DNA from 3 places in the Leptolyngbya boryana PCC 6306 genome. Region 2 is predicted to be linked to each of the others. Evidence: predicted binding sites of a transcription regulator. Region 2 holds the regulator's gene; each other region holds the start of a gene.
What was found. The regulator NtcA, encoded in region 2, controls nitrogen genes in cyanobacteria. The targets are predictions, from matches to a motif close to TTTGTANNNNNNNNTACAAA.

Region 1 (3,277 bases), 1.4 Mb from region 2:
TGTTTTGGGAACGGTTGTTGTTTGGAGGGAGTGCGCTCTTATTAGTGTTGCTGCTTGGCGTGCTGTTCCGCAACTGGTCGGCGTTTATGGGCGGGCAGCAAACGGCGAATACTCAACCTTCTCCTGCGCCTCAAGCTGTGGCATCACCGAGTCCTGATTCTGGAAAGATCTTGAATGAAGCCCGATCGTTAATCAAACCCACGCTAGCATCAGATGCAAGTCGCGCGATTGATCGGGCGCGCGCAATCCCACCGAATGATCCCCTCTATGCTGAAGCGCAACAAGACATCGATCGATGGAGTCGCAATATTCTAGAAATTGCGCGCAAACGAGCAGAGCAGAAAGAGTTTCAACAAGCGATTTCAGCCGCTCAACTCGTTCCAAAAGATCGACCTCAAGTTTACGCCGAGGCACAGAAAGCGATCCAGCAGTGGCGCAAAGCTCGTTAGACTAAGAATCAGGAAAATTCGCGAAACGATTACATCGAGGAACCCCAATGATTAGCCCGGATCAGGTTGAGGCAATGATCAAAGCAGGATTGCCGGATGCCCAAGTGCAGGCAAACAGTCCTGATGGGGAGCATTTCGAGGTGACAGTCGTCTCCTCAGCCTTTGCTGGGAAGCGTCGCGTTCAACAGCATCAGCTTGTGTATGGTGCGGTTCAACAGGCACTCTCCACCGAAGCCATTCATGCTCTCTCACTGAATACGTTCACGCCCGAAGAATGGGCAACCAAAAACTAACTCTCTTACCCCTTGAACTTACTTATGACTACCTCAAACCGCATCAAATCGATCGTCGATAGCGACAAAATTGTCGTTTTCATGAAAGGCAGCAAACTCATGCCAATGTGCGGCTTTTCCAATAACGTTGTGCAAATTCTCAATACGCTGGGTGTCCCCTACACGACCGTAGACGTGCTAGAAGACCCTGAAGTCCGTCAAGGCGTGAAAGAGTTCTCGAACTGGCCAACGATTCCCCAAGTGTATGTAAATGGGGAATTTATTGGCGGTTCGGACATCATGATTGAGATGTACCAGAGTGGCGAATTGCAGCAGCTTGTAGAAGTTGCGCTCGCCTCATAATGAGGCGGGGAGTGGGGAGTAGGGGAAGATTGATTCTTACTCCCTACCCCCTACTCTCACCTCTGCGACTGACCAACCAAATCAAAAAGGGGCGCGCACGCACCCCTTTTCTCATTTCTATCGGTAGTCTGGTTCTGGCATCACCATGTCGAAATTCGACGGATCATAGATGTAGCGAGTAATTTCCTCTTCCAGACGATTGATCTGGTACGGCTCTAGCACGCTAGCATGTCGGAGCGCGGACAAGTACCCGTCTAAGTAGAGACGCAGGTCATCGTAACGATAGCCCCGGTTCCAGAGTTCGACGAGAGCGTCGGAGAGGCGTTGATAATAGCGAATCGTCAAAGAATCTTGAAGCATATGCGATGACGCGAAAACAACAGATGCCGTTTGGCATTCCACTCACTGAGCTATGACTTTAGCTTAACATTACACTCGCTATTCTCTCGGTTTGTATCGAAATTCTATAGAAAGACATACTCCGATACGGAACGTTGTGTAGGCGGAGTACATATGGGTAGCACCCGTTACAAATCAAAACTAAGAAGCTTTGATACCCTTAACTCAAGCATTTTGAGGTCAAGTTGCCCCCGTGGGAGCCATTAATATACAAATCGTTGAAGGAAATCCGCACCTTCGATCGCTGCTAGGATGGCATCTTCAGCAGGCGGGCTACCAAGTCCACCAATCGGCTGATTTGCACCAAGCGCGTGAGATGTTTCTGGTGCGGCAGCCCAATCTCATGATCCTTGATTCTGAGATGCCCAGTGGCGATGGGTTGGAGTTTTGTCGCTGGTTGAGTCAGCAGCAGACGGCGCTGATTCTGATGCTGTCTGCCCGGACAACTGAATCTGATATTGTCGCAGGGTTGCGATCAGGGGCGGATGACTATCTGACAAAGCCGTTCGGGATGCAGGAGTTTTTGGCGCGAGTGGAGGCGTTGTTGCGGCGACAGCGGACGGCGGCTCCTCCGGTAAATCTCGATTTTGGGGATCTGAAAATTGACTTGGTGCATCGGCGGGTGCGATTTAAGGGTGAGTTGATTGAGTTGACCCCACAGGAGTTTAGTTTGCTCTATGTGCTGGCTCAGGCAGGCGGAACCGCTTTGAGTCGGGCAGATCTGCTGCAACGAGCTTGGCCTGATGAGATTGATAATCCTCGAACTGTGGATACTCACGTCCTGTCTTTGCGTAAGAAGGTGGAGATTGATCCGAGGCAACCGAATTTGATTCAGACGGTGCGGAATGTGGGGTATCGGTTGAATTTGGAGATTTTGAACGCGCCTCCGGTGCATCAGAATAATGGGCAATTGCCTCGTAAACCAGCAACGGCTTCAATGTCGAGAATGGCAGCGGTTCAACGTCCTCGGATTTAGGGAAAAATTTCGACGAATTCCTGATTTGTTGGATAACCGATGTGATGCAATGCGATCTCATATGTCCCAAAATCTGTGAGGTCGATACACTTAGGGGAGTCTATGACGGTTCTGGGTCATGATGCTGCGTTTTTTATTGCTTGCGACGTTGGGGTTTGCGACGGTTAGTGTTTGCAGCCATCCGCCAAATTTGACGATTGAACAACGTGCGATCGCAAGTGATCTCTTCGCGATCGACCATCAGTTTGACAGTGCAACCGATTTTGCTGAAGGAACAGCGCTGGTGCAATTGGGGCGCGAATTTCGCTATATCGATCGTTTGGGACGAGTAATGGTTACGCCGAAACAAGAGTTTGAAGCGTATTCGCCCTTTTCGGAAGGCTTGGCGGTGGTGAAATTGGGGGATCAGTATGGGTTTCTGAATCGTCAGGGAGAAGTAGCAATTCCGCCGAAATTTGAACGGGTGACGCGATTTCGAGAAGGATTTGCAGTCGTGCAGATGGGACGGCTTTACGGATTTATCAAACCGACTGGAGAAGTTGCGATCGCGCCTCAATATCAATTGACCTCGGGCTTTTCTAACGGATTGGCAGCAGTGAAGCGGGGCGAGAAATATGGCTATATTGATGCGTCGGGTCGAACTGCGATCTCACTAAGATTCGATGACGCTTGGCAGTTTTCTCATGGGCTTGCTGCTGCCAAAATCGGTCAGAAATGGGGCTATATCAATCAAACTGGGCAATTTGTTGTGCAACCTCAGTTTGATGGCGCGTTTAATTTTTCGGATTCGATGGGTCGGGTACGACTCGGAAATCAAT
Region 2 (3,277 bases):
CCCGCAACACTGCTGCCAGATTGGTCGAGCCAACCGGATCGTTTTCCATAAAAATCTGTGCGACTTTGCTCGCCGTCACATTTTCGTACCGTCTGAATCGGCTAGAAAACGTATAAACCGTAATACCATCGGGATCAAACTGCTCGCATTTGCGCGCCAGTGCCAGCGTTGATTCTTGGGCTGCTTCCCAACGACTGCCGCCCCCAATTTGATCATTGGTAGACATACTGCCACTTTTATCCAAAATCAAGGTGTAGTCTCGATTTTGCAAAGTTTCAAAATTGGGCACGGCACATCTCCTATCGTCTAATTGCTATCCAGCACTGGGCTTCGATCCCGTCATCCCCATAATTTCGTAGCCTGCATCGACGTAGATCACCTGACCCGTGATCCCGCTTGATAAGTCACTACAGAGAAATGCTGCGGTATTCCCGACTTCGATCTGCGTCACAGTTCGACGTAACGGCGCAACTTCTTCAACGTGGTGAATCATATCGAGAATGCCACCGACTGCCGAGGAAGCCAATGTCCGAATCGGACCTGCTGAAATCGCATTGACTCGAATATTGTTCTGCCCTAACTCATTTGCGAGGTAGCGCACGTTCATTTCCAATGCTGCCTTGGCAATTCCCATGACGTTATAGTTCGGGATGACTTTCACACCACCGAGGTAAGTCAGCGTCACGATACTACCGCCTTCGCTCATTAGAGGTTTTGCGGCTCCAGCTAGTTGCACCAGCGAGTAAGAACTGATATCCAACGCCAGCGAATAACCCGCGCGCGACGTTTTGGAGAAATCGCCGGATAAATCATCTTTGCTAGCAAATGCGAGACAGTGGATCAGAATATCCAACTTGCCCCATTTGTCTTTCACGGTATTGAATGCGCTCTCAATCTGTGCGTCATCTTGCACGTTCAACGGCAAGAACAAACTGGGATTGAGCGGCTCGGTCAAGTCGGCAACTTTCTTTTCCGCTTTGCCGGTTGCATCCGGTAGATAGGTGATGCCAATATTTGCGCCTGCTTTGTGTAGCTGCTGAGCGATGCCCCATGCGATCGAGCGGTTGTTCGCGATTCCCGTTACAAGTGCGTTCTTTCCAGTCAGGTCTAGCATGGTCTTCTACCGTGTAAAGCATTTATGAGGATAGCAGAAAGGGATCCCTCTCGAACTGCTCTTCGCTGACGCGATCGTCCCAAGCTTGGCGGATCGAGGATCGAATTGCGTCATTTCTCAGTTCGGTTTTTCTGCCAGCGAATCCTCTCTGATTCTGGTTCGGAATCCTTCATGATTCCTTAATGCCTCGTCCTAGAATATTCGTGCTTTCACGGTATGATCTGTGGAAATTATTGGGTCTGCCCAGAAGATTCCAGTAGATCGACTCGAAATTGCGCCTTCTTCTTAGAGAATTTACTGAGTTTTCTGAAGATCAAAGCGAAATTGTAGTTTACGACACTAAAACAGATCATAGACTCAGTTTTAGTGGTCTAAAGTCATCGATTGCTTACATAGACTGTTAGACTTCCCAGCTTCACTCGATACGACAAGGAAAGAAATGGTAGTGACCAAGGATAAACCGCTTGCAGCGATGTTTCGTCAGATTGGAGGGGGAGCATATCCTCCTGTTGTAGAGACGTTTGAACGCGGTAAGACCATCTTCTTTCCGGGCGATCCGGCGGAGCGGGTCTACTTTCTCGTCAAGGGTGCGGTTAAACTCTCACGGGTGTACGAGGCAGGAGAAGAAATTACCGTCGCGCTGCTGCGAGAAAACAGCGTGTTCGGGGTGCTTTCTCTGATCACAGGACAACGTGCCGATCGCTTTTATCACGCAGTTGCCTTCACCCCTGTCGAATTGCTGTCTGTTCCGATCGAACAAGTTGAAAAAGCGCTCAAAGACAATCCCGAACTCTCAATGCTGATGCTGAAAGGCTTGTCGTCGAGAATCTTACAAACTGAAATGATGATTGAAACGCTGGCGCACCGAGATATGGGATCGCGTCTTGTGAGTTTCCTCCTGATTCTGTGTCGTGACTTTGGTGTGCCCTCACAAGAGGGGATCATGATTGATCTCAAACTGTCTCACCAAGCGATCGCTGAAGCAATCGGCTCGACTCGCGTCACAGTCACCCGCTTACTGGGAGATTTGCGTCAGGACAAAATGATCTCAATTCACAAGAAAAAAATAACCGTTCATAATCCGGTAACGCTTAGTCAACAATTTACCTAATTCGATTAGAATTCAGTCCTGAGTGACTCACGCGAATCATAGAGCGAGCAGTCATAATGAAAGGCAAAGTCTGAAAGTGCCCTTAGAGTGCAGTATGTCTAGGGGTTTGTGGGAGCGTCATGTCCGATGTCGGGCTAATTCTAATTTTGGTGGTGTTGGTGTTAGGAGGGGTGATCGCGACAGTCGGCGATCGCTTAGGAACGCGCGTGGGAAAAGCCCGCCTCAGCTTGTTCAATCTCCGTCCCAAACAAACAGCAGTTGTCGTGACGATTTTGACGGGCACGCTGATTTCTGCCTCTACGTTAGGCGTTTTACTGCTTGCGAGCCGCACCTTTCGAGAGATGGTGTTGAACTTCGGGCGAATTCAAGCCGACTTGCGGGCGACAAATCGCGACCTCGATAAAGTCACGGCTGATCTCAAAACCACAGATCAGCGAAAAGCTGAGGTTGAGAAAGATCTAGAGCAAGCGCGATCGGAACGTGCCCAAATTGAGGAATATCTCAAGCGCCTCAATGCCAATCTTCAAGTTTCAGTCGCTCGACAACGAGAAACCGATGCCCAACTTCGCAGGACAGAAGCGCAGCGAGATCTCACCCGCAATCAGCTAGAAACAGTTTCTCAGCAAGCACTTTCGCTCCGCAACGAAATCAATCAGCTGGAATCTGAGCAGCAGGCGTTAATTGAACAACGGGATCAGGTGAAAGCCCAAATTGCGGAACGAGATGCGCAAATTGCGGAACGAACTGCCCTGATTGAAAAGCGCGATCGCGAAATTAATGAGCGCGATCAAGTCATTGCTCAACGCGAAGCAGAATTGAAAACCCTGGAACAGCAGAGAGCTTTTCTCGTGGCAGCCGTTCAGCAAATTCAGCAAGATGTGGAACAGATTCGCCGAGGTGATCTGGCAATTTTTCGGACACAAGTGCTGTCTTCAGGCGTTGTGCGCGTCGTCGAACAAGGTGGAGCCAAAGCAGCAGTCGATCAATTACTGCAATTGGCAAATCAGACCGCGATCGAGTCGCTTCGCCTGGGGCAGAACAATCAGCAAATT
Region 3 (3,277 bases), 890 kb from region 2:
CACGTTGCAGAAAGCAAGAGCGGCGGCGAATGGTGGTACGGTTGATTCGGTCACAGAAGGAATTCAGATTGCAGATACTGTACCCATAGCTAGCCCACTCCGCCCAGAAGCTCAGACGTTGATGAATGATCTGAGTCAGCAATTGCTGCAAACGGCAATGTCACAAGCGAGTGTAGATCCGGCGGGCGCGATCGCGATCGCTCAAAGAATTCCACTCGGCACGAATGCTTACGACCAGGCACAGTCGTTGATTCCTTTATGGCAACGCAGCTTAAGAAGATAGCCTGTTCTAAGATGTGAGAGTCTGACTTTGCAGGATGAAAAGATGAAGGAGCATTTTGCAGGATGATGGAAGAATACTCCCTGCTCTCTATCTCCCGCACTGCTTTGGGATTTCGATATGTCTGAATTTTGGAATACGGTTCTCTCTTTTGCTCAGCAAATCACCACAGAAGTTGGTGCACAATTGCTCAAGGATTTTGGACAAGCTCAGGCAGCCGAAAAAGCCGATGGCAGTTTGGTGACACAATCGGATCAATGGGCGGATGAACGGATTCGGAGCGCGATCGCTCAAGCTTTTCCTGATCACGGGGTTTTGAGCGAAGAAGTCGAGCATATTTTTCCCGATCGAGAATGGTGCTGGATTATTGATCCAGTCGATGGCACAACGAATTTTGCACGAGGATTGCCGCTATGGGGAATCTCGATCGGATTGCTTTATCAGGGCACTCCGGTTTTTGGATTGGTACATTTGCCCCCATTGGGGCAGTCTTTTTATGGATATTGGCAGGGTGAATCAGGGCTAGAGATGCCGTCGGGGGCTTTTCTCAATGGCAAACCGATTCGATCGAGCCAAGAAGCTTTAACGAAGAATCATTTTTTTAATCTCTGTGCAAGAAGTACTTCGGTTTTGCAGCAGCCGTTTCCTGCGAAAATTCGGATGTTGGGAGTAGCGACTTACAATTTGCTGACCGTTGCGGCGGGGTCAACAATGGGCGGAGTTGAGGCGACTCCAAAAATTTGGGATATTGCGGCGGTTTGGGCGATCGTGCAAGCATCAGGAGCCGTTTGGTATCCGCTAGAGTTAACCCCGATTTTTCCGTTAGAGGTTGGGAAAGATTATGGAGCACGATCATATCCCACGTTAGTCGTGAGTCGCAAAGAGTTGATCGAGGTTTTTGAGCCGTTGGTTCGGGCGATCGGTAAATTTAAATAGCGGTGATTTGAACAATCTACAAGCCTTCAACGCTTCATGGTTCTTTCAATGATTGGATGGTGAACTCAGAAGTCTTGAAGTTTTCGGACTAATTTGACTGAATAACAGTCACGATCGACGTTCCAATCCCCAATTTCAAATAGCTCTGAGCATTGCCATGATTCATCGCAATTTCAACCCAACCGTGACTTCCAATCAGTCCGATGATCTCGCCAACTTTCGCATCAGCATAGGTTGTATGACCTGCATAAATCGATTGATGAATCTGAACTGACCAAGAGCAATTGAAAAACCTTTCCCCCGGAATATTGGTGATCAAATTGCCGAAATGATCGATCGCCTGAATTACTCCTTGAATGCCATTCTCGGTTGCGATCGCATCAGGAATTGGCAATTTGATGATCGAATTCAAATCAATTTCATCCCCTAACTCTTTCAAGGGAACGCCACTTGCAAGGTGTGCTCCAACCGGGGAAAAGATATCGCGCCCGTGGAATGTTGCGCTGGGAGTTTGAGATCGCCAATATTTTCGATTCGTTAACTCGACCGCTGCCACTGCATGTTCTAAGATGCCGCTCACCAAACCATTATCTGGCGCAACCACAAATCCAGCTTTCAGCTGCACTGCGATCGCTCTGCGCGAACTGCCTACGCTTGGATCAACCACGACAACATGAACTGTTCCGTCCGGAAAATACGGATAGGCAGTCATAAGTTGAAAACGGGCAGAAGTAATATCTTGCGGAGGAATTTGATGCGTAAGGTCGATAGTTTGCAGCCTTGGATTAATTTGAGCGATCGTACCTTTCATCACTCCGACATAAGCATCACTTAATCCAAAGTCTGTCATCAGGGTAACAATCATCTGTTTTGTCAAAAAACTACATCTTAAGTATGAATTTTTAGTAGCATAAGCTACCGTTTTAATTTGCCAATGCTAATATCAAATCATGGTGATAAGAAAAACTAACCTCTAGGAACCCTACATATGAATAGAAATCGTCTTCACGCAGCCGAAGTTACCCGCGTTCACCGCGAAAACTTACAACGAAATCTACAACGCCGCATGGAAGCAGCAAGAGCACGTGGCGATCAAGCTCTGCTGCGGATGTTGGAAGCAGAAGCAAGTTATCTGAGATAAAGTGTCTCCCTCATCTCTCATTGTAGGATCTCAAATATGCGCGGCTTAGCCGCGCTTTTTTAATGGTGAATTTTGGATTGAGGAAGGACGGCTTCAGCAATCGTCCTGTCCCTATCAATTCTGCAATTCAAAATCCACCTTAATATAAGAGAACTCAATTCAACTGATCGTGAGATCTGGGCTTGGGTTTCGCTGAACTCGCAGAAATTTTAGAATTGCACGTTGAGCAGAGCCGCAACCTGGCTGATGATTCATCTCGGACGACGCGTGCCGAAGTCGAGCGTAAACCATACAGAGTCAAGCAGTGAGATGTATTCATCTGCCGATAAATGTCCGGAGTGGCAACACGCCTCTAAAGCTTGTGCGATCGCATTAAAGAGCGATTCAGTCAGTTCTAATTCGTTCGGTTCATTCATTGCGGGAATACCACCTTGGATTTGCCAATGGAAAAATGAGGGGGCGATGTCAAGGGAGCATTTCCTGAGTATAAGCAATTTCACGGGGAACGCCTTCAAATAGTTCCCGCTTTACAAAAAATTTAAGAGGAATTACGGGTTTGGTGATTGCTGATAATCTCCCGATTTTCCTCCCGTTTTGCTCAGCAAGCAAATTTGTTCGATCGTAATGGATTTCTCGAGCGCTTTCGCCATGTCATAGAGCGTCAAAGCCGCAATAGAGGCTGCTGTCAAAGCCTCCATTTCAACGCCCGTCTCTGCTTTGATTTTCACAGTGGCTTGAATCTCAAATCCGGGAAGTTCGGGCACGGCAATAATATTGACTTCGACTTTTTGAATCGGGAGTGGGTGACACAGTGGAATTAAATTGGATGTTTGCTTCGCTGCCATGATTCCGGCGATTCGGGCTGTGCTTAGAACATCCCCTTTCGGACTATTACCCGACTCGATCGCCAGTAAAGTTTC

Region 1: the regulator NtcA is predicted to act here: its motif matches at 1,599-1,618, upstream of LEPBO_RS0119175 (DUF6761 family protein).
Region 3: the regulator NtcA is predicted to act here: its motif matches at 2,119-2,138, upstream of LEPBO_RS0130380 (SAM hydrolase/SAM-dependent halogenase family protein).

The regions. Positions count from the first base shown of each region.
Region 1 covers NZ_KB731324.1:3,810,716-3,813,992, forward strand. Annotated here, with positions in the region: gene LEPBO_RS37565 (caspase family protein) at 1-449, shown strand, start outside; gene LEPBO_RS0119165 (BolA family protein) at 497-742, shown strand; gene grxD (Grx4 family monothiol glutaredoxin) at 767-1,084, shown strand; gene LEPBO_RS0119175 (DUF6761 family protein) at 1,202-1,444, opposite strand; gene LEPBO_RS0119180 (response regulator transcription factor) at 1,677-2,459, shown strand; gene LEPBO_RS37570 (WG repeat-containing protein) at 2,578-3,277, shown strand, end outside.
Region 2 covers NZ_KB731324.1:5,219,954-5,223,230, forward strand. Annotated here, with positions in the region: gene LEPBO_RS0126065 (vWA domain-containing protein) at 1-289, opposite strand, end outside; gene fabI (enoyl-ACP reductase FabI) at 314-1,114, opposite strand; gene ntcA (global nitrogen regulator NtcA) at 1,554-2,225, shown strand; gene LEPBO_RS0126080 (DUF3084 domain-containing protein) at 2,345-3,277, shown strand, end outside.
Region 3 covers NZ_KB731324.1:6,106,518-6,109,794, forward strand. Annotated here, with positions in the region: gene LEPBO_RS38750 (chromosome segregation ATPase) at 1-283, shown strand, start outside; gene LEPBO_RS0130375 (inositol monophosphatase family protein) at 401-1,216, shown strand; gene LEPBO_RS0130380 (SAM hydrolase/SAM-dependent halogenase family protein) at 1,305-2,081, opposite strand; gene pirA (arginine synthesis PII-interacting regulator PirA) at 2,205-2,357, shown strand; gene LEPBO_RS43080 (hypothetical protein) at 2,609-2,773, opposite strand; gene moaC (cyclic pyranopterin monophosphate synthase MoaC) at 2,906-3,277, opposite strand, start outside.